One region of the Paenibacillus sp. FSL E2-0151 genome, then DNA from elsewhere that is predicted to be linked to it. Evidence: a T-box and tRNA genes for the amino acid it is inferred to sense, from the RefSeq annotation. Region 1 holds a T-box; the other regions hold tRNA genes.

Region 1 (7,530 bases):
GATAAGGTTTGCAAGAACAGCATGGGAAAAGCATGGAATGCCCAAAAGTGTCGCTGAACTTGGCTGTGGAACGGGCTCCATTACGATCCCGCTCGTGAACTCCGGTTTCGAAGTTACAGGCATTGACCTCTCATCAGATATGCTGTCGGTTGCACGCAGCAAGATGGAGGCTACGCCTCAGGGTCATCGCTTGTATCGTGAGGGCAGTGTCCGTTGGGTGCAGCAGGATATGCGGGAATGGCGAGTTCCGGAACCTGTGGATTCGGTGATATCTTTCTGTGATTGCGTCAATTATTTGCTTGAACAAGAAGATGTCGTTCGAACATTCCAGCGGACATACGAGATGCTGAAGCCTGATGGAACGTTCCTGTTTGATGTGCATCATCCCAATACCCTTATTCGTTATGATGAAGAGCAGCCTTTTGTACTGGATGAGCGCTCCGTGTCGTATATTTGGACATGTGATCTGGATCAGGATCGCTGTGAGATCGAACATCATCTCAGTATTTTTTCGCGTGTGGATGATGGTAGCAAGGATATGTATCAGCGGTTTGAAGAAGTTCATGTCCAGCGTGCATATAACCCGGACTGGATGAAGCTTGAGTTGTCCAAGGCAGGTTTTAGAGACGTGAAGGTATATGCGGATTTTGAATGGAAAGAAGCTGGAGACAGCGCACAGCGCTTGTTCTACGTGGCTGTGAAGTAAGAGCGAATAATGAGAACTGTCCTTATGGTGCATAAGGGCAGTTTTTTGTTTGATTTTTTTATGGAGAATGAATAGCAATAGTCTTAAATAGGGTAGAGGAATGCAAGAAAAGACATAACGACGTGACAAAAAGTATTGCCAGTTAAAGTAAAGAAGGTGATAATAGTCGGATAGAAAGCGTTTTCTGAGGAAATAAATCAAATGTCAATGTGAGGTGTAGAAATGGAAAGTACATATAAAACAAGACTTACGTCAGAACAGTTGAATGCCATAATAGAGCAGCATTTCTCTGCAAGTATACAGGACTACAAGGAAATGGTGGATGGCTGGGCCAATCATGCATATCTCATTACACTGAGTGACGCACAGCGAGTGGTACTCAAAATTGCACCGTCGGCTTCGACAAATCTGATGCGCTGTGAGCAGGATTTCATGATTGCTGAGATTGAGGCACTACGCCTCATCACGGAGCTACAGGATGTTCCCGTACCCCAAGTGCTGGCTTATGATGATTCGTTAACTATGGCTTCAGCGCGTTATTTTATCATGGAGTACATGTCTGGAACACCCTATAATCAGGTCAAGGATCAATATTCTGCGGAAGAGCAGGAGGCCATTGAACACCAGCTCGGTCGGTACAATCGTCGAATTAATGAAATCAAAGGCGAGAAGTTTGGATATTTCTCGGAGCAAAAACAGCAATATTCCACATGGAAAGAAGCATTTATGAATCTGATGGATGATATTCTTACCGACGGGGAAGAAGCCGGAATTAAATTTTCAATCGATTATCCTGAATTGAGACGCTTGATTGAAGAGAAATCGGATGTGCTGGACGATGTAAAAGAACCTGTTCTTGTGAGTTGGGATCTGTGGGATGGCAATGTTCTAGTAGACAAAGGTCGTATCACAGCGATTATTGATTTTGAACGTTCACTGTGGGCAGATCCTCTGATGGAGCATTATTTCAGTCATTTTAACTATACACCCGGTTTTGTGAAAGGGTATGGGCATGAGATTACGACTGAAAGTGAGCTGAAAAGAAGAAGTCTCTATGACTTGTACTTTGATCTGGTGCTGCGCATTGAGTGCGCTTATCGTCAATATGATAATCAGGAACATGTGAATTGGACCATTCATAATCTGGAGGAAGGCATTGAGCGTTTTCGGTTATCCTGAACAGCAACGAGTATTATTGAACGGTACGAACCGTGTGACTTAAAAGGGTCATTATAACGTGTAATATTGACTTTGGGCTTGCTTTTTTATATAATGGTCCCGATATTGTATACATATTTCGATGATAAGGATCAGTAGTAATTCCTGTACATAACAGAGAGCCGGCGGTTGGTGCAAGCCGGTTGACAGTGATTTGCGAACTCGCCTTGGAGAAATGCGGTGATTACACCATTCTGTTTAACCTGCTTGTATAAAGCTTGGGTTCAGGAATGGAAATCCGCATCGGTTAACCGCCGTTACAGGTCCAAAGGGAGTGGATGACGAAGCACGTTCGTCCACTAACTAGGGTGGTACCACGGGAATTCAACCTCTCGTCCCTAGCGCTGCAAACGCTACGGGATGCTGAGGTTTTTTTGTTGCAATTAAAGCTAAAGTGAATAACCTGAAGGAGGAACAATAGATGAGTGAGAATAACCAGCCGAAACACGGCTATCAGCCACAAGTCATGGAAAAAAGTTGGCAGCAATATTGGGATGCAAATAAAACGTTTAAAACGGGTGAGGACCCTGCTAAACCGAAATTTTATGCACTGGATATGTTCCCTTATCCATCCGGTTCAGGTCTGCACGTAGGTCACCCGGAAGGATATACGGCAACGGATATCGTTTCCCGTTACAAACGTATGCGCGGTTACAACGTATTGCACCCAATGGGTTGGGATGCTTTCGGTCTGCCTGCTGAGCAGCATGCACTGGATACAGGTGAACATCCACGAGATATTACATTCCGTAATATTGACAATTTCCGTCGCCAGATCAAATCGCTTGGTTTCTCCTATGACTGGGATCGTGAGATCAGCACAACGGACCCTGAATACTATAAATGGACGCAATGGATCTTTATTCAGCTGTACAACAAAGGTCTGGCTTATGTAGATGAAGTTGCAGTTAACTGGTGTGAAGCCCTTGGAACGGTACTTGCTAATGAAGAGGTTATTGATGGCAAGAGTGAACGCGGAGGACATCCGGTTGTACGCAAACCGATGCGTCAATGGGTTCTGAGAATTACCGAGTATGCAGAGCGTCTGTTGGAAGACCTGGAAGAGCTGGATTGGTCTGAAAGCATCAAGGATATGCAGCGCAACTGGATCGGTAAATCGACAGGGGCGGAAGTTGTATTTGCCATTGAGGGTCGCGAGGAAGTTATCAAGGTGTTCACTACCCGTGCGGACACATTGTTCGGTGCGAGCTTTGCAGTACTGGCTCCGGAACATGAGTTGGTAGAAGCAATTACAACCGATGACCAACGTGAAGCTATTCAGGCTTATCAGGAGCAGGCTTCTCGTAAGAGTGATCTGGAACGTACAGATTTGGCCAAAGACAAAACAGGTGTATTCACTGGCGCTTATGCAATCAACCCTGTTAATGGTGCAAAACTGCCGATCTGGATTGCTGATTACGTTCTTGCAGGTTACGGCACAGGTGCGGTTATGGCAGTTCCGGGTCATGATGCGCGTGATTGGGAATTTGCGAAGCAGTTCGGTCTGGATATCATCGAGGTTATTCAAGGTGGAGACGTTACACAAGAGGCATATTCGGGTGATGGCGCACATGTGAATTCCGATTTCTTGAACGGACTGAATAATGAAGAAGCGGTTGCCAAGATGATTGCTTGGTTGGAAGAGAACGGTAAAGGACAAGGGAAAGTGACCTATCGTCTGCGCGATTGGCTGTTCAGCCGTCAGCGTTACTGGGGTGAGCCAATCCCGATTCTGCATCTGGAAGACGGAACGATGAAGACAGTACCTGAGGATCAACTTCCACTGCTGCTGCCTGATATCGACCAGATCAAACCTTCGGGTACAGGAGAATCACCACTGGCGAATGTTACGGAGTGGGTGAATACGGTAGATCCGGAAACGGGAATGAAGGCACGTCGCGAGACCAATACCATGCCACAATGGGCGGGTAGCTGCTGGTATTACCTGCGCTTTATCGATCCGCGCAATGACAAGGAACTGATCTCCAAGGAGAAACAGCAGCAGTGGCTGCCAGTTGATCTGTACATTGGCGGAGCAGAGCACGCCGTACTTCACTTGCTGTACGCTCGTTTCTGGCACAAAGTGCTGTATGATCTGGGTGTTGTGGAGACCAAAGAGCCTTTCCACAAACTGGTCAACCAAGGTATGATCCTGGGTACCAATAATGAGAAAATGAGTAAATCTCGTGGTAATGTCATTAACCCGGATGAAATCGTGAATGAATTCGGTGCAGATACATTGCGTCTGTACGAGATGTTCATGGGACCATTGGAAGCGACAAAACCGTGGAATGCAAACGGGGTTGAAGGCATGCACCGCTTCCTGTCACGTGTATGGCGTCTCTTCATTAACGAAGACACAGGAGCCATCAATGACAAGATTACGGTGGACGGTGGAACGGATGAGTTCAAACGAACTGCTCACAAAACGATCAAAAAGGTTACGGATGATCTGGAACATCTGCGCTTCAACACATCCATCAGCCAGCTGATGATTTTCATCAACGATGCATACAAAGCGGACACACTGCCTCGTGAAGCGATGGAGAAATTTGTGCAGCTGTTGTCACCACTGGCACCGCATATGGCAGAGGAACTGTGGAGCCGTTTGGGTCACGAAGGTGGGATCTCTTACGTGGCTTGGCCTGAATATGATGAGTCCATGACAGTGGATGCGGAAGTAGAAATCGTTGTTCAGGTAAATGGTAAAATTGTAACTCGTGCTACGATCGCGAAGGATCTGGATGCACAGGGTATGCAGGACTTTACGATGGAGCTGGCACCTGTTAAGCAGGCGCTGGAAGGCAAGACCATTCGCAAGGTCATTGCCGTTCCAGGCAAACTCGTTAATATTGTTGCCGGTTAATCTCACCGGCTCGGAATAGTTCATCCAGCTTTAACAAATCTTCATCATATTTGTCATGTGTCGTGTGGATCAGGTTGTCGAAAACGCCGTCAAGACTAACCTTCAGCAGTGCGAGTGCCTGAGCGGTAATACCGCCAGGTACAGCGACACGAGCCTGAAGCTCTTGCGGGGTGTATCCTCCTTCGGTGAGCAGCTTGCCTGTTCCCAGGAGCATTTCGCCAGCCAGAGCGCAGGCATCTGCCCTTTTGATGCCTGTCAGCTTCACTGCACTTTCGATCCACTGTTCCAAAAAGAACGATATGAATGCAGGTCCGCAGCTGGAGAAGTCGGATGTGATTCGTGTACAGGCTTCATCCACTTGGTACGGCCTGCCTATATGACTGAGCAGACTTTCCAACACAGCGCGGTCTTCACTGGTCATTCGTTCGCCATGTATGCAGAGGGATGCTCCACTGCCGACTTGGTGTGTGACGCTGGGAATTACCTTGGAGACTTTGCAAGGAAGTGAAGATTCCAGATGTCGCAGCTGCACGGGACTGGTGATCGAGACAATTATATGATTGGGATTCACGACAGGCAGGATGTCGTCAATAACATGTTTGAATTCAAGCGGCTTCACGCACAGGAAGATGATGTTGCTTCGGATCACCGTTTCCCGATTGCTCTGGGATTCATGCAGACCGGGGTAACGGAGGGATAACTGACGTACTTTGGACGGGGTTCGATTGCTGGCCGCGATCTGCCGGGGCTCAAGTGCACCCGATTGGATCAGGGCATAGATTAGCAGGCTGCCCATGCTGCCGGTTCCGATAAATCCAACCTTCATTGTTTCAGGCCTCCTTTCATGCTTTACGGTACTGGCGCAGTTCATTCCCTCTATTCTATGCGTGAGGACCTGTTTCACATGACATGAAAAATGCACAACTTGTTTCATCAGGAAAGTTCAACGGTTCGGAAGCACCGCCCGTGTTCGAAATGAATGATTTTGAATTCAGGGAGAGGTGTGGAAGAATGAGATGGAACAAAGGGATGACCATTGCTGCTGCGGTGGTTGGAAGTATACTTATATTATGGTCGGGCAAAAGTGAACAACCACCTAGTGGCTGGGAACCCTTGCAGCTCGGCACCGAGAAGCCGACGATAGAGCAGGAACTCCCTGTTGTACAGTCGGCTACTTCGGTTCAGGGCAATACAGGAGCATCTTCGGGAGCTGATGCAAGTGGGATGCAGACTGGGAATGAGACAAAGGCAGAAGAGTCTAAAGGGCTTGCGAGCGTTAGGGTTGAAGGTGATACAGCTGTTCGAACTACAAGTCAGACGAATGATAATCCACCGGACACCTCAAATTCGATTGAACCAGTTGCGCAGGGTACGAATTCTGATCTTTCGGTTACCTCGGAGACGGCATCAAGCAGTAATCCACCTGTAGTTCGTGAGGAATCTGGCGACAATGGCAAGATTGATGTGAATACCGCTCCTGTCTCCAAGCTTATCGAGCTTCCCGGAATTGGGGAGAAGAAGGCTCAAGCTATTGTGGACTATCGGAATGCACATGGTCCTTTTGCGAAAGTCAGTGATCTGACAAAGGTCAAAGGAATCGGGATGAAGATGCTGGAGAAGATGGCGCCGTATGTGCAGATCCGGTAAAATTAAAATATAAATTGTATTAAGCGGGAGGAAAGCAGCATGAGTACAGAGGTACGCAAGGACTGGGATACGTATTTTATGGACATCGCGTATATGGTTTCCACCCGTTCCCGCTGTTCGCGTCGTCATGTGGGCGCCGTTCTTGTTCAGGGAAAGAAACTGCTGGGAACAGCCTATAATGGTGCACCCACCGGCGTCCCGGATTGTTCTGAAGCAGGTTGCATGATATCGGAAGAGTATGAGTTGGTCGTGACCGATGGGCAAGAAGAAATGGTGAAAAAGCAAAGATGCATTCGCACAATTCATGCGGAGCAAAATTTGCTTTTATTCACAGATCGAATCGACCGCGAAGGCTCGTCCGTGTATGTGACCGACGAACCTTGCTGGACATGTGCCAATATGCTGGCGAATAGCGGGATTACAGAAATCGTGTTTCATCGTTCTTATCCTAAAGATACCGGCAAGGTTACCAATATGATGGAACAGAAGGGCATAACGTTCCGCAGGCTGGAGAATTACCAGCCCCCGCGGGAAACGATGATGACTGTGAGCAATTAATGTGAATATGGTCGAATATGTGAGGGAGAACCTCCGGCAAGCCTGAATTGGCTTTCCGGGGGTTTTTCTGCGTTCAACGGGTGAAATGAAGGAGGGGGAGAAATGAAAGGCAGACCGTTATTAAGTTTTACGATTTGTTGGTTGTGCGGGAGCGGGATAGCATGTGCGTTAACAGGCTGGGCGTTAATCTGGGGGTTAATTGGAGCTCTGGCATGTTTACCACTTTTACTTCGTTTTATGGATGTGCGTGGATGGTCTGTTTTATTTTTACTCGCTGCCTTTATTGGAGGCGCTGCACATTGGGAGTGGAATGACGCACGCAATCATAGTAGTCTGCCGGAGACCATGCATATCGCTGTTCATGAGTTGGACAGATGGTCAGCTGAAATTCAGGGTGAAATTGTGTCAGATGTACGTATTGATGGAGATCGGGCTGACTTTAAGATACAGATGTCTTCAATATTACCAATATCGGATTCGTCAGCAGATACAGATCTTGTAGCATCATCTGCATTCAACATAGATGAACAATTGA
Region 2 (7,530 bases), 180 kb from region 1:
CTTCTTTTGCAAAGGCCAGCGTAACAGCTCCGATCCAGATGGAACCCGCAAGTGCTTGGGCAATGCCCATAAGCGTAATCAGCCGTAATGATGGATTCTTCCAAAGTATACTCCAACCTTCCCTCAATACATTCCGCGATACAGCAGATTTCTGAGGTTGTTCTACATTCCGTGTGAGCGAGCCCATGGCAATCATGAAGATCAGAACGGCCCAGGACAGGCTTGTAGCTGCCCAGAAGGTCTGTGACGCCCCCCAGTTCATCACGGCGAATCCCGTCATGGCGTAACCGACAATGGTTACAGTCTGATTGGAGAAAGATAGTAGGCTATTTGCTTTTATAAGGTCTTCACCTTGAACCAATCGTGGCGTTAAAGTCTTCAGTAACGGAGTTTCCCATCCGTCCAAGAAGGATAATGCAATCACTCCGAGCAATATAAGCGGCAGTTGTGAAATCAAGTGATTCAACGAAATGGCTATACAGGTCATGATTAATGTTTTGGCTATGGAAATGCTGATCAATAGTCTGGAGAATGGGAAACGGTTCACAAGTAATGGCAAAGTGAGACCGGCTATTATGCGTGCAATGATCTGAATAAGTGGAAACATTGCAGCAGAGAGTACCGATCCAGTGAGACCGTATATGAATGTAGTAATGACCATGATATATATGACATTAATAAGCGAGAGCAGCGTCTTGGCGGCCCAGTACGGATAAAATGCGATGTTCATGCCAATGATGTCCTTTCCGAAACGATATATCTATATTACGGGCATTGTCATCATTGCACCACAAACAAAGTTATCATTTTCCCGTCATTTCATCACAAAAAAACTGCCCAACAGGGCAGTCATCTTCTAATGCCTATAGTTCATGCCATAGCAAGTGTGAAGGCGATAAGCAACATCAGCAGGCTGGTCGTTCTGACCATAGTCATATAAGGCCTGCTGGGTTCGGCTTCGCCCCGGGAAATCCAGCCATAGCGCAGATACCAGCCGAATTTTGGGAAACAGAGATTGATGATACAGAGTACCATGAATATAAAAAAGAGGGTTCTCATACCCATCTTCCTTTCTCACTTACATAACGGATCTTATTTTAACGTTTGCGTCTGGTAAAAAAGACTACAATCAAAATAATAATGATGATAATTAACAGAAATTTCATGTATGTTCCTCCTGGTGAGTAGTTAGGTTATTGTGGAATGTTAGTTATCAACTATTACCCATAAACCACATGACTTGAATAACTATGTTACAATTAAAATATATTGATTTAATATCAACACATTCCGACTGGTTAGTTTTCTCTCCTTATAATGTACGATTGCAGAATATATAAACATTAATGTGTGTGAGATGAAGGAGGAAGGCATGAGCCAACATAATCAACTCTCATTACAATGGGAATTTATCATCTCGAAAGTGAAATCCTCCGTGACGGTGGTCGATGCTACCTTGCCTGAGCTTCCGCTCATGTATGTAAACGAACACTTTACCCAACTGACAGGATATACGTATGAAGAGTCTGTCGGACACAATTGCCGATTTTTGCAAGGGCAGGATACAGACCCGGAAACGATAATGCAGATTCGTGATGCAATAAAGAAACAACAATCCATTAAGATTGATATTTTAAATTATACAAAAAGTGGTCAGAAGTTCTGGAACGAATTGAATATCGATCCGATCTTTAATGAATCCGGAGAGTGTTTATATTTTGTAGGCATTCAATACGATATTTCAGAACGGAAGTATGCCGAACAGCAGTTGAAGTTTGCAACTTCCATGGCTGAGATGAACAGCAGAGGGCAATTGGAATTCATCGGCAAGCTGAATCACGAGCTTCGTACCCCGCTTAACGGCATTATGGGCATGATCGAACTTGCCAGTATGGGTGAAACTACGGATGAGCAGACAGAATATCTGGAGCTTGCACGTCAATCAGGTGAGGCGCTGCTGAACATCATTAACAATAGCCTGGATATGGCGAAACTGGGCAGAGGCAAAATGGATGTTGAAAACATTGAGTTTCAGCCGTTGAAGCTGATCCAACAGATTGTGAAGACACATGAACCTGCGGCACGGAATAAACAAATTCGTTTGCTCTGTCATGCTGATCTGAATGTTCCTGATGTGCTTATCGGTGATCCGCTAAGACTTCGGCAGGTACTGGATAATTTGCTGAGTAATGCAATTAAGTTCACGGAACAAGGTGAAGTGCAGTTACAGGTGGATGTGAGACAACAACTGATGGATACCGTTGTATTGGTATTTTCTGTGCGTGATACGGGAATTGGCATTCCTCAGCATCAGATCGAACCATTGTTTGATGCATTTACCCAGACCGACATCTCCCATGCGCGCCGATTTGGCGGAAGCGGTCTTGGTCTGACCATCTGCAAAGAACTGCTGGAACTGATGAATGGTCAGATTTCGGTGGAGAGTACAGAGGGGAAAGGTACACAGTTTGAGGTGACACTGCCCTTGCTGCGCCAACAGGCCATTCCCAATGTAGGATAATCAATCAAGCAGGACAGCCGGGCGGTCTCGGCTGTTTTTTTATTATATTGGATTGTTTTGCGAACGGGCGTTCTGTTATAATGCAAGTGTTGAATGGGGGAGACACAGCATGAGTAAGAGACGCACAAGAAGAAAGCGTAAAGGTAAACAAGGTTTCAAAAAGCAGGTTCTGACGCTGGTAGCGATGCTGCTGGTAGCCCTCTACGCCTGGGCTGGGGGAGAATGGCCCGAGGAGATACCTAATCCATTCGGTGGGACTAATAAGAGTGTAGACCATACCATTACGTTCCCTTCAGAGCGTTACCCCGAAACAGCCAACCATATTAAAGCTGCTATCAAGGCAGGGCATTCGGATGTATGCACCATTAATCGTAATGGAGCGGAAGGCAATCGGGATCTATCACTTAAGGGTGTTCCGGTCAAAAAAGGTAAGGATCGTGACGAGTGGCCCATGGCGATGTGTGCTGAGGGAGGAACAGGTGCAGATATCCAGTACATTACCCCGAAGGATAATCGTGGTGCAGGTTCATGGGTAGGGAATCAGTTAAGTACATATCCGGATGGAACACGAGTGAAGTTTGTAGTGAAGTAACAACAGGATATGGTTGGGCAGAAATAAGGATTGTAAGGCCTTTGTTGTGAGGTCAGTGGCAGCGTGGTACAGGATAAGTAGAAGAGAAAAACCAGACGTGCATGCGTCTGGTTTTTTGGTGTAAAGTGCTGGCATAAATAGATCTAGTTAACGTATCTATACGGGAACTGGAGTTTCTAGGATTACAGAGCCGACTAAACGAGTTGCATTCCGCTTAAATGATGAGACCGGATGCTTAACAGACGCGTAACATGTTCCACCTCATCAAACGGTATCCACAGACTGCCGTGGACCGTACGTAAGGAAAGAATGGATGTATCAGCGGTACGCTCGGGAAATCCGGTTACCGTCTGACCGCTTGTATTACGAACCATGATCTGTTGCTTGCGCCGGATGGCAATTTCTACCTCTTTTTTCATAAGTCATTGCTCCTGATTATGAGATGTTAAATCCATATGTCAATGTTTTCAATGGTTAATTTGTCTTCTTTATCTAGTCTATCAGAACTAGGTATAGATTTCCAGAAGAGAAATCAACATTCTTCTAGGTGATTTGTCTTAGCTGTGGACGAACCGTTTTTGAATGGGGATTAAGGGGTTATATTAGGGTAAAAGGAGGGGAACGGAATGACACAATTGATTATTGGGCTGGCCCGTACCGAGAACGAGGCTATAATTATGCTGAATAAGGTGAAAGAGGAAGGCGTCAAGGAGAAAAATTTAGGAGCGGTGGCCAAGGAGCAGCTTAATCTGGAGCTGGTGAGCGAAAAGACGGGGCTACCCAAACCTTTGAAGGGTGCCGGAACAGATGGTGCCTTTGGCGCTCTGAAAGGCATATTGGCTGGTCTGGGGAAGCGAATGGATCAGACGATGTCGATCGGAAATGCAGTGCGTAGACTCGCTGGTAATGAGATTGGAAGTGAGACCGATGATTTGGTGCTTACACTGACTGAAGCGGGAATCTCGGAGGAGGATGCGCGGTATTACGAAGATTGGCTGTTAAAGGACCATATCTTGGTTATCGTGGAGTGCAGTGAGGAAGAAGCGGCTCGTGTTCGACCTATTTTACTTTTTAGTTTAATTTAAGGCTGATTTTAGGTTTCTTTAATGTTGGGGAGGTATTCTTATCTCACACCTCCCTTAATATAGATTGGTTTACCGGAAGTCCGGGACCGCAACTCGGACTTCCTAGGCACTGTGAGCTGACGCTTGCAGTGCCTGTTTCATTTTTTTAAGTTGAACTAAAGATTATTTACACTGACACTCCGATGACAGAATAACCTTCTAATCGCTGTTATCCCCAGATTTTTTCGATTCCCTCTTCTCAAGGGGAAATCCGGTGATAAAGGCGAACGCTTCGCTTTTTCAGTTTTTTCTGTCCTCTCCGTTATCGTGTAAATCATTAGTTAAACTTATATAGTTAGATTATTTTATAAAAAAGTGTTGCAAAGTTAATTAGTTCATGGTAAGATATTTCTTGTCGCCAAGAAATACATAATCCTGCCGGGGTGGCGGAATTGGCAGACGCACAGGACTTAAAATCCTGCGGTAGGTGACTACCGTACCGGTTCGATCCCGGTCCTCGGCATCTTAAAAAGAAGATCGTATGACGCTTGTTAACCAAGCTGCATGCGATCTTTTTTTGTGTTCTTTAATATGATCGTCACTTCATTGCAGACCACATCACCATGCAGCTCATAAACATAAACCCTGCATAATACATATCAGAAGGGACATTTACCTGACTTTTATGAAGAGAGAGAACAATGGTGTATACTATCCGTAGGCATATATTACCTTTACCTTGCTGAACGATATAGGTTCAACTACACATGTACACGATAACGGAGAGGACAGATGTTGTTCTGTCATCGGAGTGCCCGTGTAAATAAACATATTTGAACTTATGTAGAGTCACAAAACCAATAAAACAATCTTATGGACGGAGGACTCAAGTTTATGTTGAAACAGCTTAAGCCATACAAGGTGTTACAGGAGCGCAGAATCGAAGAACTGAAATCGGATGCGTATCTGTTGGAACATCAGAAATCCGGAGCCAAAATTGTACTTTTATCCAATCAGGACGACAACAAAGTATTCAGTATCGGTTTCCGCACACCTCCGGAAGATGATACAGGGGTAGCCCATATTCTCGAACACTCCGTGCTCTGTGGGTCCAAGAAATTTCCGGCCAAGGATTCTTTTGTTGAGTTGCTGAAAGGTTCATTAAATACATTCCTTAACGCCATGACGTATCCCGATAAGACGATCTATCCGATCGCGAGTCGTAATGATCATGACTTCCATAACCTGATGGATATTTACCTGGATGCAGTATTGAATACAAATATTTATGAGAATGAAAAGATATTTCTACAAGAGGGCTGGAACTACAACCTGACCTCTGCTGACGATGAGTTAACCTACAACGGAGTTGTATATAATGAGATGAAGGGGGCCTTTTCTTCACCGGAACGAATGGTGCGCAGAGAAGTGCTGAACTCCCTTTTCCCGGATACCACATACTCCTCCGAGTCTGGCGGGTTCCCGGAAGCTATCCTGGATCTAACGTATCAGGGGTTGCTGGATTTCCACACGAGATACTATCATCCTTCCAACAGTTACATCTATCTCTACGGGGATATGGATATGGAAGAGAAGCTGCAATGGCTGGATGAAAACTACCTGAGTGCATATGATCGAATCGAGATTGATTCGGCCATTCAACTTCAACCTGCCTTTGCAGAACGGGTAGACACAGTTAAGACTTACTCTGCTGGAAGTACGGAATCGGAAGTGGATAACAGCTTTTTGACCTACAATGCAGTGATCGGCACAAGTCTGGACAAGGAACTGAACATTTCCTTCCAAATTTTGTTATACGCACTGTTGAACGCTCCGGGAGCGGTATTGAAACAGGCGTTGCTGGATAAGGGCATTGCGAAGGACGTCTACGGTTCCTATGATGACAGTCTGTATCAGCCTGTATTCACCGTTGGACTGAAGAAGAGCAACCTGGAGAGCAAAGAGGATTTCCTGGGAACGATCAAAGAAGTGCTTGAGCGTGTGGTAAAAGAAGGCTTTGATCCAAAAGCGCTGCTTGCTGGAATTAACTCGTATGAGTTCAATCACAGGGAAGCGGACTATGGCAGAATGCCGAAAGGCCTGATCTACGGATTCTCCTCCCTGCAAAGCTGGTTGTACGATGAAGAAGCACCTTTCACTCATTTGGAAGCCAATGACGTATTTGCTGAACTGCGGACAAAAATGAACGAAGGTTACTTCGAGCAACTGATTGAGAAATATATTTTGCAAAACACACATACTTCTTTTGTGGCGCTTACCCCGGATAAGGGGCTGAACTCACGCAAGGAGGAAGCGTTGAAAGAACGTCTGAAAACTATTCAGGCTGGTCTTAGTGAGGAAGAAGTTCAGACGTTGATTCAGAAAACGGAGGCACTCGCCGAGTATCAGAATACACCTTCAACCAAAGAGCAGCAGCAGGTCATTCCGACGTTATCGATTGAAGATATTGAACCGAAGGCCTCTACGTTGCATCAAACGGTGAACCAGGTCGATGGCACAACCATTCTCCATCATAACCTTTACACCAACGGAATTGGTTATCTGAGACTGTTGTTTGATATCAAAGAAGTGCCACGTCATCTTCTGCCGTATGCAGGATTGCTCAAGAATGTACTGGGTTACGTGGATACTCAAAACTACTCGTTCAATGAACTGTCCAATGAAATCCATATCCATTCAGGCGGTATTCATAGCGGGATTGGATCTTATGCCAACGCGCATAAGCACAATGAATTCAAGGCTACCTATGAGTTTAACGCAAAAGTGTTGTATGACAAGCTTGGATTTGCCTTTGATATGATCAAAGAAATCGTGTTCACTTCCCAATTCGATAATTCGAAGCGGTTATATGAAATCACCTCCCAGATGAAAGGCAACCTGCAACGTAATCTGATCAATAGCGGACACTCTGCAGGAATTGGTCGGTCTTCGTCCAAACATTCAGCGGTCGCGGATTTCAGAGAAGCTGTAAGTGGCATTGCCTTTTACCAGTGGCTTGAGGATCTTCAGGCGAACTTTGAGGCGAGAAAAGAAGAGTTATCTTCCAGTCTGCAAGAGTTGACGGGGTATATTTTCAGACCGGAGAATTTGCTTGTTAGTTACACTGCCGATGAGCAGGGATATGAAGGACTGGAACAACAGGTATCCGACCTGAAAGCGAAGCTGTTCACACATGAAGTTGCCAAGGAAGAATTTACATTCACACCGGCTATTCATAAGGAAGGATTCCGTTCTCCTTCGGAGGTGCAGTACGTGGTGCAAACGGGCAATTATATTGACAAAGGATATCAATACACCGGTTCACTACGGGTCTTGCAGGGAATTCTGTCTCT
Region 3 (7,530 bases), 2.7 Mb from region 1:
CTAGTATTTAATATCGAGTGTATGACGAAGTCGTTTGATATTGCTTTTGGGAGGGAGACCATACATGCGGGCATACTCCCGGCTGAATTGAGACGGACTTTCATAGCCAACCTGGAACGCAGCGTCGGAGATATCCGTGTAACCCTTGTATCACCGGGCGTGACGGAATCGGAACTCGCGGATACGATTTCTGATGAAGAAGCACGTGATCTCATGAAAGAGTATCGGCGCATATCGATTCCTGCCTCGGCGATTGCGCAAAGTATCTTGTATGCCATTAGCCAGCCGGCAGAGGTGGACGTAAATGAGATTGTAGTGAGACCGACAGCAAGCATGGCTTAAGTTCGGATCCTCTTTTGGTATATAATAGATTCAATTGATACGAAAAGAGGAATAGTGCAGTGACATTACAACAACTAAAATATGTGATCGAAGTTGCCACGCGCGGTTCCATGAATGAAGCAGCCAAAAGGTTGTTTATCTCGCAACCCAGCCTTTCGAATGCCATTCGGGATCTGGAGCAGGAGTTGCGAATTACTATTTTTGAACGTACCAATAAGGGAATATCTCTGTCTAAAGAAGGCGTTGAGTTTCTGAGTTATGCACGTCAGGTGGTAGAACAAGCTGAATTGCTGGAGAATCGTTATCTGAACGCCAAGCCATCCCCGCAGCACTTCTCTGTATCGACGCAGCATTATGCGTTTGCAGTGAATGCCTTTGTTCGTCTGGTACAGCAGTATGGTCAGGATGAATACGAGTTGGCGCTTCGGGAGACAAAGACCTACGAGATTATTCAGGACGTGAAAAGCCTGCGCAGTGAAATTGGCATCCTGTATTTGAATGAGTTCAATGCCAAGGTGATTAACAAATTGTTAAAAGATGCGGGATTGGTTTTCACGAGTTTGTTCACAGCCAAGCCCCATATCTTTATCAGTGTGAAGAACCCGCTGGCGAAGCAGGAGTCGGTTGCAATCGAGCAACTGCAGGATTATCCGTACTTGTCATTTGATCAGGGAGAGTATAATTCCTTTCACTTTTCCGAAGAGATCCTGAGTACGTTATCTCACCCCAAAAGCATACAGGTCAATGACCGCGCAACATTGTTTAACCTGTTGATTGGTCTGAATGGTTATACGATTTCTACAGGTGTACTTAGCGCTGATCTGAACGGAGACGAGATCATTCCTGTACCGCTGGAATGTGAGGAATCCATTAATGTAGGGTGGATAAGCCACAAGAGCACTTCTCTCTCTAATCTGGGTGTAGCATATGTCCAGGCTCTGCATGAGGCCATAGGGTCTTAGAAATGTTAAATGGTTCATCAAAAGGCCGTTTCCGAATGAGTCGGAACGGTTTTTTGTTGTACTATGATCTTTAAAGTATAGGGTGGTATGTTGTCATCCCGTGTAATAGAATGAAGGTATATGTCGAATGTGTGCAAGAGATCGAAGGGAGAACGGTTAGTGAGAGTTCTGTATCGGAATAAAAGTGAACAGCATGAGCTGACGGTATATGATACCAAAAAGCTTTATGGAGAGAAGGGCCAGTTTCGTGTATTAGAATTCTCCAATGCAGCTGTGCAGGGAGCCATGGATCTGGATGAGCCTAACCGGATGGTGTTGGAGTATCCGAGAGCGATGGTGCATCTAATGGAACGGAATGATCCTGAGTTTGATACCGTATTTGTGGTGGGACATGGTATTGGCACATTGCCAACCTACTTGTCTGATCGTCAGGTAAAGGTGGCTGAGCTTGACGCAGAGGTCGTGGAGTTGAGCCAGACCTTTTTTGGCTATGAGGGAAGCCCTGTGCTCATTGGGGATGGTCGTGAATTATTAGGCCAGGAATCCGCTGCGACATATGATTATATTATTATTGATGCCTTTACGGCAACGGGTACACCGGAGCAGTTTATATCCAGTGATTTTTTTGCCATGGTCAAGGACAAGCTGGACTCGGACGGAGCTGTCATCCTTAATGTGTTTGGGCGTGCGGGCAACGATCGGCTTGTCAATGCGATCTATACGACACTTCAGGCACAGTTTGCCTATTCACGTGCATTCGCATTACCTACAGAAACAGCGGATGAAGTTCAGAATCGCATTTTAATGGGTAGTCATCACCCGATCGAATTTCAGGTTCGTCAGATGGCAGGGTTTGTTGAACAAGAGCCAGAAGAAGGATATATCATTGTCGATTAGGGCGATCCTGAACAGTGATTCTTCCAGGGAAAGTAAAATGTCATTAAATCGTCAATCTTACGATGTAATTGTTAAGATTTCTCAGTCTCTTTATTTGATCTTAACAACTTTCGTATAAGATAGAAGGAATATGCTTTTTCATGAAAATCCGGGGGAAGTAAACGATGATTGCACAGATCAAGAGATCTAGAAGATTACGAAGAAAAATAAAAAACATCAAGAAGATCAGCCTCACGGCTTTACTCGGCGGGTTGGTCACTATTTCAGTTATAATGACATTGACCCTCATGGTCATCTCATCTTATACATCTCAGAAACAGTCACTCATTGATAACACCCTGTCCCTAAACTATGCAAGCGCTGTGCAAATGAGCCAAACGCTGGATTCGCTTTTTTATTCCATGCAGGAGAGCTTGAAATATGCAGCCACATATTTCACGGATATGGATCACTCTAATACAAAAGAGTTGAATTCCACATTGGATTTGGTTCGCAATAGCAGTAATTTTTTCAATTCCGTTTCTTTGGTAGATAAAGCGGGAGTAGTTAGGTCTACCTCACCTTACTCACAGGCTAGCGTAGGCCACCATGTTAGTTCCAATGCTGCAAAAGAAGCGGTTAGCTTGAGGACTTCGTATATCTCCGAAGCGTACCAGACACCCAGAACCAAACGCAGAATTGTATTTGTCAGTGAACCGATCTTTGATTCGGCAGGGGATTACCAAGGAACGATTGGTGGAAATATCTTTTTACAGGAAAATAATATATTGAGTCTGTCTTTTGGCAGTCAGCTCAAAACAAGTAATGGGTCCTACTTTTTTATTGTGGATAAGAAGGGCACTTTGTTATTTCACCCAAACACCAACCGAATTGGTGAAAATGTCAGTAAAAATGAAGTGGTGCAAAAGCTGCTAGTAAACAAGAACGGTAAAGAACAATACAAAAACCTGGCAGGTGTGGATTCGCTTGCAGGTTATTACAAAGTTCCATCAACAGGTTGGGGCGTCGTAATCGTGTCTCCAACCCAAACGGTGTACGATCAGTTGAATCATCATATCCGTATGTTGTTGCTGTACACCTCAGTGCCTTTCCTGATCCTGACCCTTATTGTGGTTCGGGTTGCACGCAAGCTGGCCAGTCCTTTTGCTATGCTGGCTGATTTGGTGAATCAGGTCGATAAGGGACAAGTAGAACTGCCTGTGATGAAACCTCACTGGAATAGAGAGGCAGACCTTCTAACAAGAGCAGTTGTTGGCGCATTAGCGAACTTTAGGAAACAGACAAACCAGCTTGTCTATGATGCCAGAACAGATGTTTTAACAGGCATGAACAATCGCAGAACCTTCGAAGAAGTCATTCAGGAATGGATTCAGGATGAGGCGCCATTCTCCATTATTGTTCTGGATATCGACCGCTTCAAGTCCATTAATGATACATTCGGGCATCATGCTGGGGATGAAGTATTAAAACACATTGCCAATATCATTCAATTGTCTGTTCGACCAGAAGATGTATGCGCCAGGTTTGGTGGAGAGGAATTTGTAGTCTTGTTAAGAAATTCCGAGTCTAACGTCGCTTTTGAGATTGCTGAACGTATCCGAATAACGGTCGAAGAAAGCATATTGCCTATAGATCGTTCCGTCACCATCTCGGCTGGAATTGCTGAATATCCCAAGCACTCCACAACATCCACAGAACTGTTTCACCTGGCGGATAATGCATTGTATCAAGCGAAGGAAGAGGGACGTAACCGTACGGTTACGATCCAATCGGTTATTAAATAAGCAAGCAAAGAAGCTGTTCCCTAAAACTAGGGACAGCTTCTTTTGTGTACTATACCTCTTGTGAGGATCTGGCCAGAACCTCATTTGTATACGTTTCTCCCCAATCTCGCATGCTGAAGATAATCGGCCGTAACGTTTCACCAAATGGTGTGAGGGAATACTCCACTTTAGGTGGGATCTGGGGGTATATTTCACGATGAACAATTCCGCTACTTTCCAACTCTCGAAGTTGCAGGGTGAGCATACGCTGGGTAATGTCAGGAAACAATTTTCGGATCTCGTTAAATCTCAAAGGACCAGAGAATAAATGATACAAAATGGCACCTTTCCATTTGCCTCCGATCACACTGAGGGTAACTTCCACGGAACAGCCGTAGGGCGCGGGACATAGCTTGGTTGCGTCCTTTTTCATTATAAGTACACCTCCACTTTACGGTGATTTTCTATAGTATCTATTTGGGTGGTTATATTACATAACGTACGTATAGTTCATGAAAGAGCATATCACTTATGATGCAGATTATAAACCCTAACTCTAGCCGAAGGCAGATGTGCTGATGTCTAGAATATAAAAAAGAGCCCGGGTTTCAGGCTCTTCGCTGGATGTATAAAATATGATGATGAGCGTATATACGCTACTTCAGTGACGATAGAATGGAGTCACATAGAGCCATCGTTGCAATATTATCCTTGGCGCTGGAATGTGGGACAGTCTGATTCTGGCAACACGCGATGAAGTGCACCATTTCACCAACAAACCCGCGTAGATAAAGGTCACGATAAGCTCCTGACATGGGAGATCCGGAAGGTGTATATACAGTATCTTGTTCCTCGAGAGATTTCCAGGGAAGGCTGGTCGAACTTCGGGATTGATGAACAGTAAGTGTGTTGATCTCTTCAGCTGACGCAAATCCGTTGTCAAAGGTGACGAGTACACTTTCACTTTCCCGTGACCAAGCACTCATGCCGGTAAAATAAGCGCTGCCTACTACGTTATTCTCAAATACAAGGGAAATGCTTTGATTAATGTGTTCCCCATCCTTCACGGTTGTGCCTGTAACTCGTATTACTTCTCCGAATAAGTAACGCATCAGATCGACCATATGAATGGCAGCGAGCTTTATGAACTGTTCCTCATCCTTGCAAAATGGGGTACTGTCTACAGCGAATTTCATCTGGAATGAACGTACCTTACCTAGCGAACCACTATCAATTAGCTCCTTCAGCTTCATGTATATGGGGGCATAACGTTTCATAAAACCAACCATGACAACGACGCCAGCCTGCTCGGCAGCTTCTGCTACAGTGGCGGCTTCCGCTGCGTTCCATCCGAGCGGCTTATCCACGTATACATTCTTGCCAGCCCCAATGCATTCGAGAACAAGAGCGGTCTGATCTACAGGCTGGGCGACCACAACGACACCGTCACAAGTTTCCTGCTGTAACATAAGCTGAGCGTTATCATACGCTTGTCCGTTGCTGCCAAATCGCAGCAGAGCTGCTTCAGAGCGTTCCATACTGCGTGTGGCAATGGCCTGGATCTGCGCTCCGGCTTCAACAACAGAAGGGTAAATATTCGTGGATGCATGAAGCCCTGCACCGATAAAGCACAGATGGGTTGTTTTCAAGGTGGATCTCTCCTTCATTTTTGCATTCGTATGGATGGTATATTTGTTGATTAATGCTACGATAGGGTGTTTGAAGTTGAGAAAAAAGGACATATGTCCTATTCTTGAATGAGTAAAAAAAGAAGTTGCATTTTTATTTTGGAGCATGTATACTCTGAATTACGGTAAAACAAGGAATTGTTTCACCGGAACGCTTTTCATCGATGGATGAGGAGATACATATTATGCGGTCGTGGCGGAATTGGCAGACGCGCACGGTTCAGGTCCGTGTGGGCTAACCCCCGTGGAGGTTCGAGTCCTCTCGACCGCATCTAACAAAAAAAGGTTCGTGAGTTGCTCTAGGGCAATTCACGAACCTTTTTTTATTTTGTGGATCATTCGTGTGAAGCCTACATTTTGCTACCAGCATGCTAATGCTAATGTTGCCGCTGGCGCAGAATGACTGCCGTGATGATCCCGGCAATGGCTCCTGCAATACCAAATAGCGTTACACTGGCAACCACTTCAACCGACTGGAGACGAAACAAAAAAGCGATACCGCTGCCAAAAGTGGTTCCAGCGAGAAATCCGAGCGAAATTCCTAATTCTTTCGTTAATTTCATTGCTTCACCTACTTGGAAATGTGAGATATGGATTTGCAAATATTGGGTACAGGCAGTAAAGTGTGATCAGGAAAATCATCACATTTTATTTCCTTTTTTATCTTGTGGTTTTAACCCGTTAATTATGCATGATATCTCATATGGGAGGGTAAGAGCGAATGAATATGAACGAACGAATTGCAGCATGGAATGAGGAAGCACAGCAGTGTGCTTGCGGTCATCAACACCGAGTGGTGGATATGCTGATACATCTGGAAGCTGGGGCCATTCAGAGGTTACCGGGTTATTTGTCTGAGCAAGGATATCGTCAGGTGACGGTTGTTTATGATCGACATACGTTTCGGGCCGCCGGATCTGATGTGCTGAGTAGTATTCGCGAAGCGGGAATGCATGTGGATGAGATCGCTCTTCCGGAGAATCGCACGGGGGATATCATTGCGGATGAAGCAGCTATTGTGCAGGTTATGTTGGGTGTGAGACTCGAAAGTCAGGCTGTAATTGCGGTGGGTTCAGGTACCATTCATGATCTGGTGAGATTTGTTTGTTCCAAAATGAATAAGCCCTTTCTGTCGATACCGACAGCGGTTTCAGTAGATGGCTTTACCTCTGCGGGTGCACCCTTAATTGTAAGCGGAATCAAACAGACATTTCAGGCTGTTCCGCCTGAAGCCATTTTTGCCGATATGAATATCCTGGAGCAAGCTCCCCAAGTGATGACGGCTGCCGGATTCGGAGATATGCTTGGCAAATATACTTCCCTTGCAGATTGGATTGTTTCTCGTGATCTGGGCGGGGAACCGTTCTGTCCGGTTGCTTATCGGATGACAGAAGAAGCGCTGAATACCTGCATAGATCATGTACAAGCGATTGCGGAGGGGCGAGCAGAGGGAGTAGCTGTATTAATGGACGCACTAATTGTTTCCGGTATCTCCATGCTGATCATTGACCATTCCCGTCCGGCATCCGGAGGTGAGCATCATCTGTCCCATATTTTGGAGATGGATCTGATGCAAGCGGGAGAAAGGCCGGTTCTGCATGGTGCCAAAGTTGGCGTAGCTTGTGCATTGCTTACGGTGAAATATAAAGAACTTGCACAGACATCGGGTGAACCGGTGTTTGGGATATATGACCAATTGCCGGAGGCTACTCAGCTCATCGCATGGTTGGAACAAGTAGGTGGACCTGTGACTACTGAGCAACTTGGTGTAACCCCGGAGATGGTGGAACATGCATTCAACACAGCGCATACGCTTCGTCCTCGATATACCGGATTGAGATATATCAATGAAGTGTTAAACACGAGTTTAGGATGACC
Region 4 (7,530 bases), 2.6 Mb from region 1:
CTGTCATTGAACAGTTATAAAAGAGATTAATTAGAAAAAATACTGTAATTTGTCAGGTTTTCAGTTTAGGAATTTTTTAGTAGAATCAACAAATGAAAGAGGTTCTATGCTTCATTTCTATCCTATGATTTATGGAAGGAGGTTTTGAAAGGGTTTACATAAAATAAATGCCAGACAATCCGCTATTCTTGTTTGTTATTCCTGGTTGCGGTTTCTCTATGCAACTTACTATTATCGAGGAGGATGAAAGTAGTGAAATTCAAACTAAAAAAGACGATTAATGTTCTTTTGGCCTGTTTAACAGCCCTGCCTTTGATGTTAACCCCGACAAATGTGTCAGCAGCCAGCGATGCCAACATTAATTTGTCCTCGGAAAAACAGCTGATCAAGGGCTTTGGGGGCATTAACCTTCCTGCCTGGATTGGTGATCTGACTCCCGCTCAACGTGAAACTGCTTTTGGTAATGACCAGAATCAATTAGGCTTCTCCATTCTCAGGATCTACGTTGATCCAGATTCCAATAACTGGTATCGTGAAGTTGCCACAGCCAAACGAGCTATCGAAAAGGGTGCTATTGTATTTGCATCCCCATGGAATCCTCCAAGCAGCATGGTTGAAACGTTCAACCGCAATGGGGACACAAATGCCAAACGTCTGAAATACGACAAATATACCGCATATGCGCAACATCTGAACGACTTTGTAACCTACATGAAAAATAACGGCGTAGATCTGTATGCCATTTCTGTACAAAACGAACCGGATTATGCTCATGACTGGACTTGGTGGACTCCACAAGAGATCCTTCGATTCATGAAAGAAAATGCCGGGTCCATCCAAGGTACCAAAGTCATGGCGCCTGAATCCTTCCAGTACTTAAAAAACATATCCGACCCAATCCTGAATGATCCGCAGGCACTTGCCAACATGGACATTCTGGGAGCACATACGTATGGAACCCAGATTTCGAATTTTGCCTACCCTCTCTTTAAGCAAAAAGGAGCCGGTAAAGAACTGTGGATGACTGAAGTGTATGTTCCAAACAGTGACAACAACTCAGCAGACCGCTGGCCTGAAGCATTAGACGTTTCCTATCACATGCACAATGCCATGGTAGAAGGTGATTTCCAGGCCTACGTGTGGTGGTACATCCGCAGACAGTATGGTCCGATGAAAGAGGACGGTACCATAAGCAAACGCGGGTATAATATGGCTCATTTCTCTAAATTCGTGCGTCCAGGCTACCTGCGAGTCGATGCAACGAAAAATCCGGATACAAACACATTTGTCTCAGCCTATAAAGGTGATAACAAAGTCGTCGTCGTGGCAATTAACCGTGGAACTTCAGCCACAAGCCAAAAATTCGTTCTGCAGAATGGTAATGCCTCTACTGTGTCCTCATGGATTACGGACAGCAGTCGAAACCTGGCAAGCGGAACCTCGCTTAACGTATCCAATGGAGCCTTCACGGCACAGCTCCCGCCTCAGAGCGTAACAACGTTTGTTGCCAACGTTACTGGCGGAAATAGCGGCGGGAATACAGGCAGTGGCACGACGTATGAAGCCGAGACCGGAACGTCACTTACGGAAGCTACCATTGAAACAATCTACCCCGGTTACACTGGCTCCGGGTATGTTAACTTCAATGCGATGACTGGTTCGGCCATTCAATGGAACGGCATTAATAACACGACAACAGGTACCAAAAACGTAAAGTTTCGTTATGCGCTGGAAAGCGGCACTCGGAACCTCGACATTTTTGTGAACGGAACCAAAGTCATTAGCAACGAGCCCTTTCCGGCTACGGGAAGCTGGTCCACTTGGGTTGAAAAAACAATACAGGTCCCCATGAACACGGGGACCAATACATTGAAAGTAGTTACCACCGGATCGGAAGGACCGAATATTGACAGCGTTAATGTTACCGCAGCACAATAAACGTTCCGTATGGCTGATGGAAGACATTTGCTGTACGTGCAGCTAAGCACTAACCTCTTGAATACTCATCACTAAAGTTAGTGTTATATCAAAAAATGCAAAAAAAGACTCCTTAAGCGTTAGCTTAAGGAGTCTTTTTATTAGATGCGGTCGAGAGGACTCGAACCTCCACGGGGGTTAGCCCACACGGACCTGAACCGTGCGCGTCTGCCAATTCCGCCACGACCGCATATTGTATCTCCGTCATCCATATCGGCGACAAGAAATAATATATCATGCGTAATCTATCATGTCAACACTGAAAGTAATAACAATAAAGCCCGAATCAGACGTCCATGTCGATTCGGGCTTTACCTTTAACTGCTGTTAATAGTTTGGTTCATTAAAACGGAAGCATACTACAAATTACAGCTTGGAAGGCCAGTTGCCATACCATGCATAACCGCCTCTTCTTTCTTTATCAATATCACTTAATTTGTATTTAACTACCCCGTCACGACCAATAAAGATTGGTTTATCCGTTCCGATCTCATAGAAGCGTGCCCAAATTGGTGCAGCTTTGGAATCAGCGATAATTTTACTATCTCCATTAGCTCTTTCATACTTGTAACCCGTAATTTTCACTTTGTTAAACCAAGCCTCCGCTCCTTTAATGGATGCGGTAATTTTAGCGTTAGCAGGTCTGGTTTTCAGAAATTTAACAATCGTTACACTCTCTCCAGCTGTCAGTGATGGCACTTCGTAGATTCTTGCGCTCGCTGGTTTAAGAGAGCTGGAATCATGTTGTTGTCCCCATGCTGTCAGCTTACCACCTGAAACGACCTGTGTATTCAGAATCGCCTCCACACCTTTGGCAACTGAATTTTTACTGCGGTTAGCAAGTGTGCTGTCGATAAATGAGAAATCACCTTTGCGTGCTGCTACTTCATCCAGCATGATCATTACATTAATCATGGCATCATCATTGTAAGTGATGTGCTTGTGGTATCCGGAGCTTTGGTAAACTTGTGGCCACCCGCCGTTTGAATACTGCATGTTGATCAAAAAGTTAATTCCTTTGATTGCAGCTGTGGAGTAACGCGGATCATTCGTCTTTTTAAATTCCTTCGCCAATCTTCTAATTTCTGAGTATGTAGCCTTGTTGTCTATCGTGGACTTTGCCCACTCTCCACTTGTCTGTTTATAATCTTTTCTCCAACCTCCATCCGGCAGCTGGTTCTTCAAAATATCAGAAATACTCGCTGTAGTACCCGACGCATCTGCAGCAGATACCGTCCCTACAGGGAGAACTGCCATTCCAACTACTGAGAACACCATCGTACATGCCAGGACAAAAGTAATTATTTTCTTCGCTTTCAAATGTAACACTCTCCTATGTTCGTTTTTATAAATCTTCCACTTCTACTTTACCTATGATATACGACCCAAACCTCCTTTATTTGTATTTATCGCATAATAAAATCAATTTTCATCCAATATGTGGATTGGATAATCAGATAATATGCAAAAAATCGATTTTTGTCAATATATGCAACTTAATGAATATAATCTCTCTAATTCTACATAACGGGATAGTTCTTTTAACTCATGACAAACCTATTTATTTATCCAAATTCGTCTTAAACGAACCAATAATGACGTTTTTGTCATGAATGATACCCAAACTTGATCCCTTCTTTCATATAAAAACCTTAATTCCGCTAACATTGAGGTATTACGAAGGGTTTTAAATGGGTTTGACAATTACGCATTTATGCAATATAGTTTCAAATAGTTACAAAAACTTAATTATTCATTGCCGAGTTTCATGTTTGAAAACGGGGGAACCAATTTGGGTGAATTATTCTTATACATAGGAAATATAGGGAACCTTCTACCGAACCCTTAGCTAACTCCGTAGGCATCGAAGGGAGAACATTGATTTTGAAAAAACTGATTATCTCCATTTTTGGAGCAGCTGTATTATTTACATCCGGGGCAACAAGCACAGAGGCAAGCAGTATCAACTCCGTAGTGAACAACATGACAGGTATTCCTTACAAATGGGGTGGCACAACTGTAGCCGGCTTCGACTGTTCTGGTTTTATGAGATATCTTTTCAACAAATACAGCATTGAATTACCACGTACTTCGCAGCAGCAAGCCAAAGCAGGTACTCCCGTATCCAAGAGCAATGTTCGGACAGGTGATCTGGTGTTCTTTAATACAACAGGCAAAGGCATTTCACATACAGGTGTATATATCGGCGGCGGACAATTCGCTCATGCCTCCAGCAGTAAAGGTGTAAGCATCACGAAGTTATCGAATCCATACTTCAATGATCGTTATGTAACAGCACGTCGGGTAACTGGACAGTTTATGTATGATAAAATGTTAGGTAAAATGTGATTCACATACAAAAAGGCATCGGTTATTAACCGGATGCCTTTTTTGCACTTAAAAATGTATGTTGCATTGCTTACTAATGCAGCGCCTTCTGCACTCGCATCGCACCCTGAGACAGGGCATGTCCTCCACCAACAGCTCCAGCCACGGCTACGGTCTCCATAATCTCCTGATCTGTTGCGCCCTTAGCACGGGCTTCTTCTACATGGTAGAAGGTACATACCTCATTGTTGGCGAATAATCCAATGCCAAGCGCAATTAGCTGTTTTGTCTTCGCATCAATCACACCAGGTTGGAAACATTCTCCGGTAAACTCATGATACGACTTCACCACACCTGGCAGCACATCGCTTAATGCTCCAATCTGATCCTTGTAGGCATGAACTTTATCATTCATCAATGTCATGGCTTGTAGCACACCCTCTCGGCTATAGTTACAGATCTTCCTCACTGTACCTATCTTCTCTCCCGAGTGAGCCAATTATGCCAAGAAATCATGGTAATTCCAAACATTTAAAGCTCATGGCCCTGCCATAATTATCAGCTGTTACTCACTAAGTGGACTCTGGCGCGGCTCGCTGAACAGCTGATAGCTGTAACCTCGGTCCAGCTTAACGACACGTCGATTCTGACGACGGATAAGTACCTGCTCGCCATCCCAGGCAACCACAATCCCTTTCACGTCGTTCGATTCCAGCTCGTCCCGTACGACTCTAACTTTCTCACCTGACAGACGCAGGGCGTCCAATTCTGTATCACTAATCATCTTCATGGCTCCTATAATTCAAATTTATTTACAAAAAGAGACCTAAATGAAAAGTCATTTAGGTCTCACGTGACTGTATTGGACTGTCATGTCATTCGAAATTATGTCCCGACTGAAAGTTACCGCTGCGCGTGCTCTTTGCTGTCGTTCTTCTCGAACCAAAAATCAAGCACTTTGGCGGACATCACACGTTCTTCAAGGTACTCCACTTGATGCGGTGTAAATTGTTCTTTCCAAGAGAAGGACAACTCTTCGCACAAGCCTACAATCGTCAGTAATTCTGACCAGGCAACATAGCGTTTGTACCAGAAAAATTGAGGATGTTCAATCATATAGGGATAAAGGTCATCGAATTCCGTATGTTTACAATCCAGGGCACGTTCAAAATGAACTTTCGATTCCGCCAGCTTATCATTAAAAAATTGTTCTGTTGCCGGTTGGTTCCCCATGGTGTTGCCTCCTCTCCCTAACATAACCCCATTATAAATGAAATCGGCGGTCATGCAAAGGCATAGTTCAAAAAATAGGCCCTATTCCTTTAAAATGTCACATTTCGTTATCGTCAAATTGTACCGTACCATCATTCAGGGAACGAATGCGTACCAAGGCTTCCACCGGAATACCCTGTTCACGAATCGTGCGTGCCCCCGCCTGAAAACTTTTCTCGACCACAACGCCGAATCCGACGAGTTCCGCACCGGAACGCTCGATAATTTTGATGACGCCACGAGCGGCATCTCCATTGGCAATAATATCATCAATGAACAAAATGCGGTCATTCTCATGAATGAACTCGCGGGATACCATAATGTCAGTTACAATTCCTTTGGTAAAGGACGGTACACGTTCACAGTAAGCATCAGGATCAGCCAGAAGTGTTTTTTTGCGACGGGCGAATACAAGTGGCACCCCCAGTTCATAGGCTGCGGCAAACGCAACCGGAATCCCTGAGGATTCTACCGTGATTACCCGAGTTACTCCACTTTCACGAAAACGGGCAGCGAACTCACGTCCCATCTCCATCGTTAATGCAGGATCAATTTGGTGGTTCAACAGACCATCCAGCTTTAATACTTGATCCGAGATAACCACACCTTCTTGTAAAATTCGTTGTTTCAATAATTCCATGATTTGACCTCCCAAGCCTATCCTATGAGGTAAAAGTATCATATATCTATCTATAAGTTCAAGCGAAATTGCCTTGACGCTGTCCTTGGGACGCATTTCAAGCCAAAGCTCATTATCGATTGTCATGACTTTCGTGGGTCAAGCATACCTTGTACCATGGTACCCGCATGTCCAAACTATACAGGGGCCTGAGAGGGGAAACACATGAAACAGGCATTTCGGGTGCTGCAGATCGCATTTACATACATTGGAACGGTTGTTGGAGCCGGCTTCGCTACAGGGCAGGAAATTTTGCAGTTTTTTACCCAGTATGGCAAATGGGCCACCATCACCATAGGCTTATCCACCATGCTCTTTGTCTGGTTAGGTACCAAAATGATGCTGATCGCTCACGATACCGGGTCCCGCTCTTATGAGGATCTGAACAAACATTTATTCGGCCATAAGGCGGGCAAATGGATCACCTGGGTGACCCTTCTCATTCTCATTGGCGTGAACAGTGTCATGCTTGCCGGAGCAGGCTCCGTTTTTGTCGAACATCTGGGTTTGCATTATCAGACAGGTCTGATCGTCACACTTGTAGGGACATATCTGCTTCTCGGTCGGGGCATTCAAGCCATCCTACAAATGAATAGCATCGTTGTGCCCATGATGCTCCTGTTATCTCTGCTCATGATCACAAGTACCATCCATCATCCAGGTGCTTCCCGATTCATCACACTGACGACAGACTCAAACCCTATTCAAGTGTGGCTGTCTCCACTGTTGTATACTTCATTCAATCTGGTGTTGGCTCAAGCTGTTCTTGTGCCTGTAGGTAACCAGATTCGTAGCCGGAATGTGCTGAAGTGGGGTGGAGTATTGGGTGGAATTGGCGTTGGTTTCATGCTGATGGCAGCTCATTTTGCCATGTCAGCTCAGATGCCCGGCATCATCCAATTCGAAATCCCGATGGGCAGCATTGCCTTTCAACTTGGATGGGCAGTGCAATCTGTATATGTATCCCTTATTTTCATGGAAATATTCACTACCTTTGTAGCCGATATCTATGGAATGACCTTGCAACTGAGACAACATATACGTGTCCATCCCCGTTTCATTACATTAAGCATTATGCTATTGTGTTACTCACTCAGCCAGTTTGGATTCAGTTCCCTGCTGTCCATCCTTTACCCCATCTTTGGAACAATGGCATTAATCTGGGCTGCCAAATTGGTACTGAACCGCTGGGGCACCTTTCGTAAACGCAACAATATATAAATCTCACGGTCCATGTATTTCATGAATATGAGCATCCGTTTGCCTTCTAACCA

What was found. The T-box of region 1 lies ahead of leuS (leucine--tRNA ligase). A T-box ahead of a tRNA ligase gene usually reads a tRNA of that ligase, here a tRNA-Leu.
Region 2: it encodes a tRNA-Leu, which carries the amino acid that the T-box ahead of leuS (leucine--tRNA ligase) is inferred to sense. The anticodon was not compared.
Region 3: it encodes a tRNA-Leu, which carries the amino acid that the T-box ahead of leuS (leucine--tRNA ligase) is inferred to sense. The anticodon was not compared.
Region 4: it encodes a tRNA-Leu, which carries the amino acid that the T-box ahead of leuS (leucine--tRNA ligase) is inferred to sense. The anticodon was not compared.

What each region holds. Positions count from the first base shown of each region.
Region 1 covers NZ_CP150308.1:4,973,421-4,980,950, reverse strand. Annotated here, with positions in the region: gene MHI55_RS22395 (class I SAM-dependent methyltransferase) at 1-706, shown strand, start outside; gene MHI55_RS22390 (aminoglycoside phosphotransferase family protein) at 929-1,885, shown strand; T-box leader at 1,998-2,267, shown strand; gene leuS (leucine--tRNA ligase) at 2,346-4,790, shown strand; gene comER (late competence protein ComER) at 4,771-5,616, opposite strand; gene MHI55_RS22375 (helix-hairpin-helix domain-containing protein) at 5,802-6,437, shown strand; gene MHI55_RS22370 (cytidine/deoxycytidylate deaminase family protein) at 6,477-6,995, shown strand; gene MHI55_RS22365 (ComEC/Rec2 family competence protein) at 7,098-7,530, shown strand, end outside.
Region 2 covers NZ_CP150308.1:4,789,177-4,796,706, reverse strand. Annotated here, with positions in the region: gene MHI55_RS21590 (MFS transporter) at 1-730, opposite strand, end outside; gene MHI55_RS21585 (hypothetical protein) at 871-1,035, opposite strand; gene MHI55_RS21580 (ATP-binding protein) at 1,373-2,521, shown strand; gene MHI55_RS21575 (NucA/NucB deoxyribonuclease domain-containing protein) at 2,631-3,113, shown strand; gene MHI55_RS21570 (hypothetical protein) at 3,308-3,532, opposite strand; gene MHI55_RS21565 (general stress protein) at 3,740-4,198, shown strand; tRNA gene MHI55_RS21560 (tRNA-Leu) at 4,615-4,700, shown strand; gene MHI55_RS21555 (insulinase family protein) at 5,072-7,530, shown strand, end outside.
Region 3 covers NZ_CP150308.1:2,319,550-2,327,079, forward strand. Annotated here, with positions in the region: partial or broken gene MHI55_RS10730 (AraC family transcriptional regulator) at 1-138, opposite strand; partial or broken gene MHI55_RS10735 (oxidoreductase) at 124-342, shown strand; gene MHI55_RS10740 (LysR family transcriptional regulator) at 402-1,304, shown strand; gene MHI55_RS10745 (fused MFS/spermidine synthase) at 1,464-2,201, shown strand; gene MHI55_RS10750 (sensor domain-containing diguanylate cyclase) at 2,474-3,985, shown strand; gene MHI55_RS10755 (helix-turn-helix domain-containing protein) at 4,035-4,397, opposite strand; gene MHI55_RS10760 (Gfo/Idh/MocA family oxidoreductase) at 4,621-5,613, opposite strand; tRNA gene MHI55_RS10765 (tRNA-Leu) at 5,840-5,923, shown strand; gene MHI55_RS10770 (hypothetical protein) at 6,030-6,215, opposite strand; gene MHI55_RS10775 (sn-glycerol-1-phosphate dehydrogenase) at 6,374-7,528, shown strand.
Region 4 covers NZ_CP150308.1:2,406,460-2,413,989, reverse strand. Annotated here, with positions in the region: gene MHI55_RS11225 (carbohydrate-binding protein) at 253-1,938, shown strand; tRNA gene MHI55_RS11220 (tRNA-Leu) at 2,084-2,167, opposite strand; gene pelA (pectate lyase) at 2,344-3,306, opposite strand; cyclic di-AMP (ydaO/yuaA leader) riboswitch at 3,725-3,856, shown strand; gene MHI55_RS11210 (C40 family peptidase) at 3,862-4,326, shown strand; gene MHI55_RS11205 (carboxymuconolactone decarboxylase family protein) at 4,400-4,729, opposite strand; gene MHI55_RS11200 (hypothetical protein) at 4,871-5,089, opposite strand; gene MHI55_RS11195 (hypothetical protein) at 5,209-5,538, opposite strand; gene MHI55_RS11190 (xanthine phosphoribosyltransferase) at 5,636-6,217, opposite strand; gene MHI55_RS11185 (hypothetical protein) at 6,422-7,477, shown strand.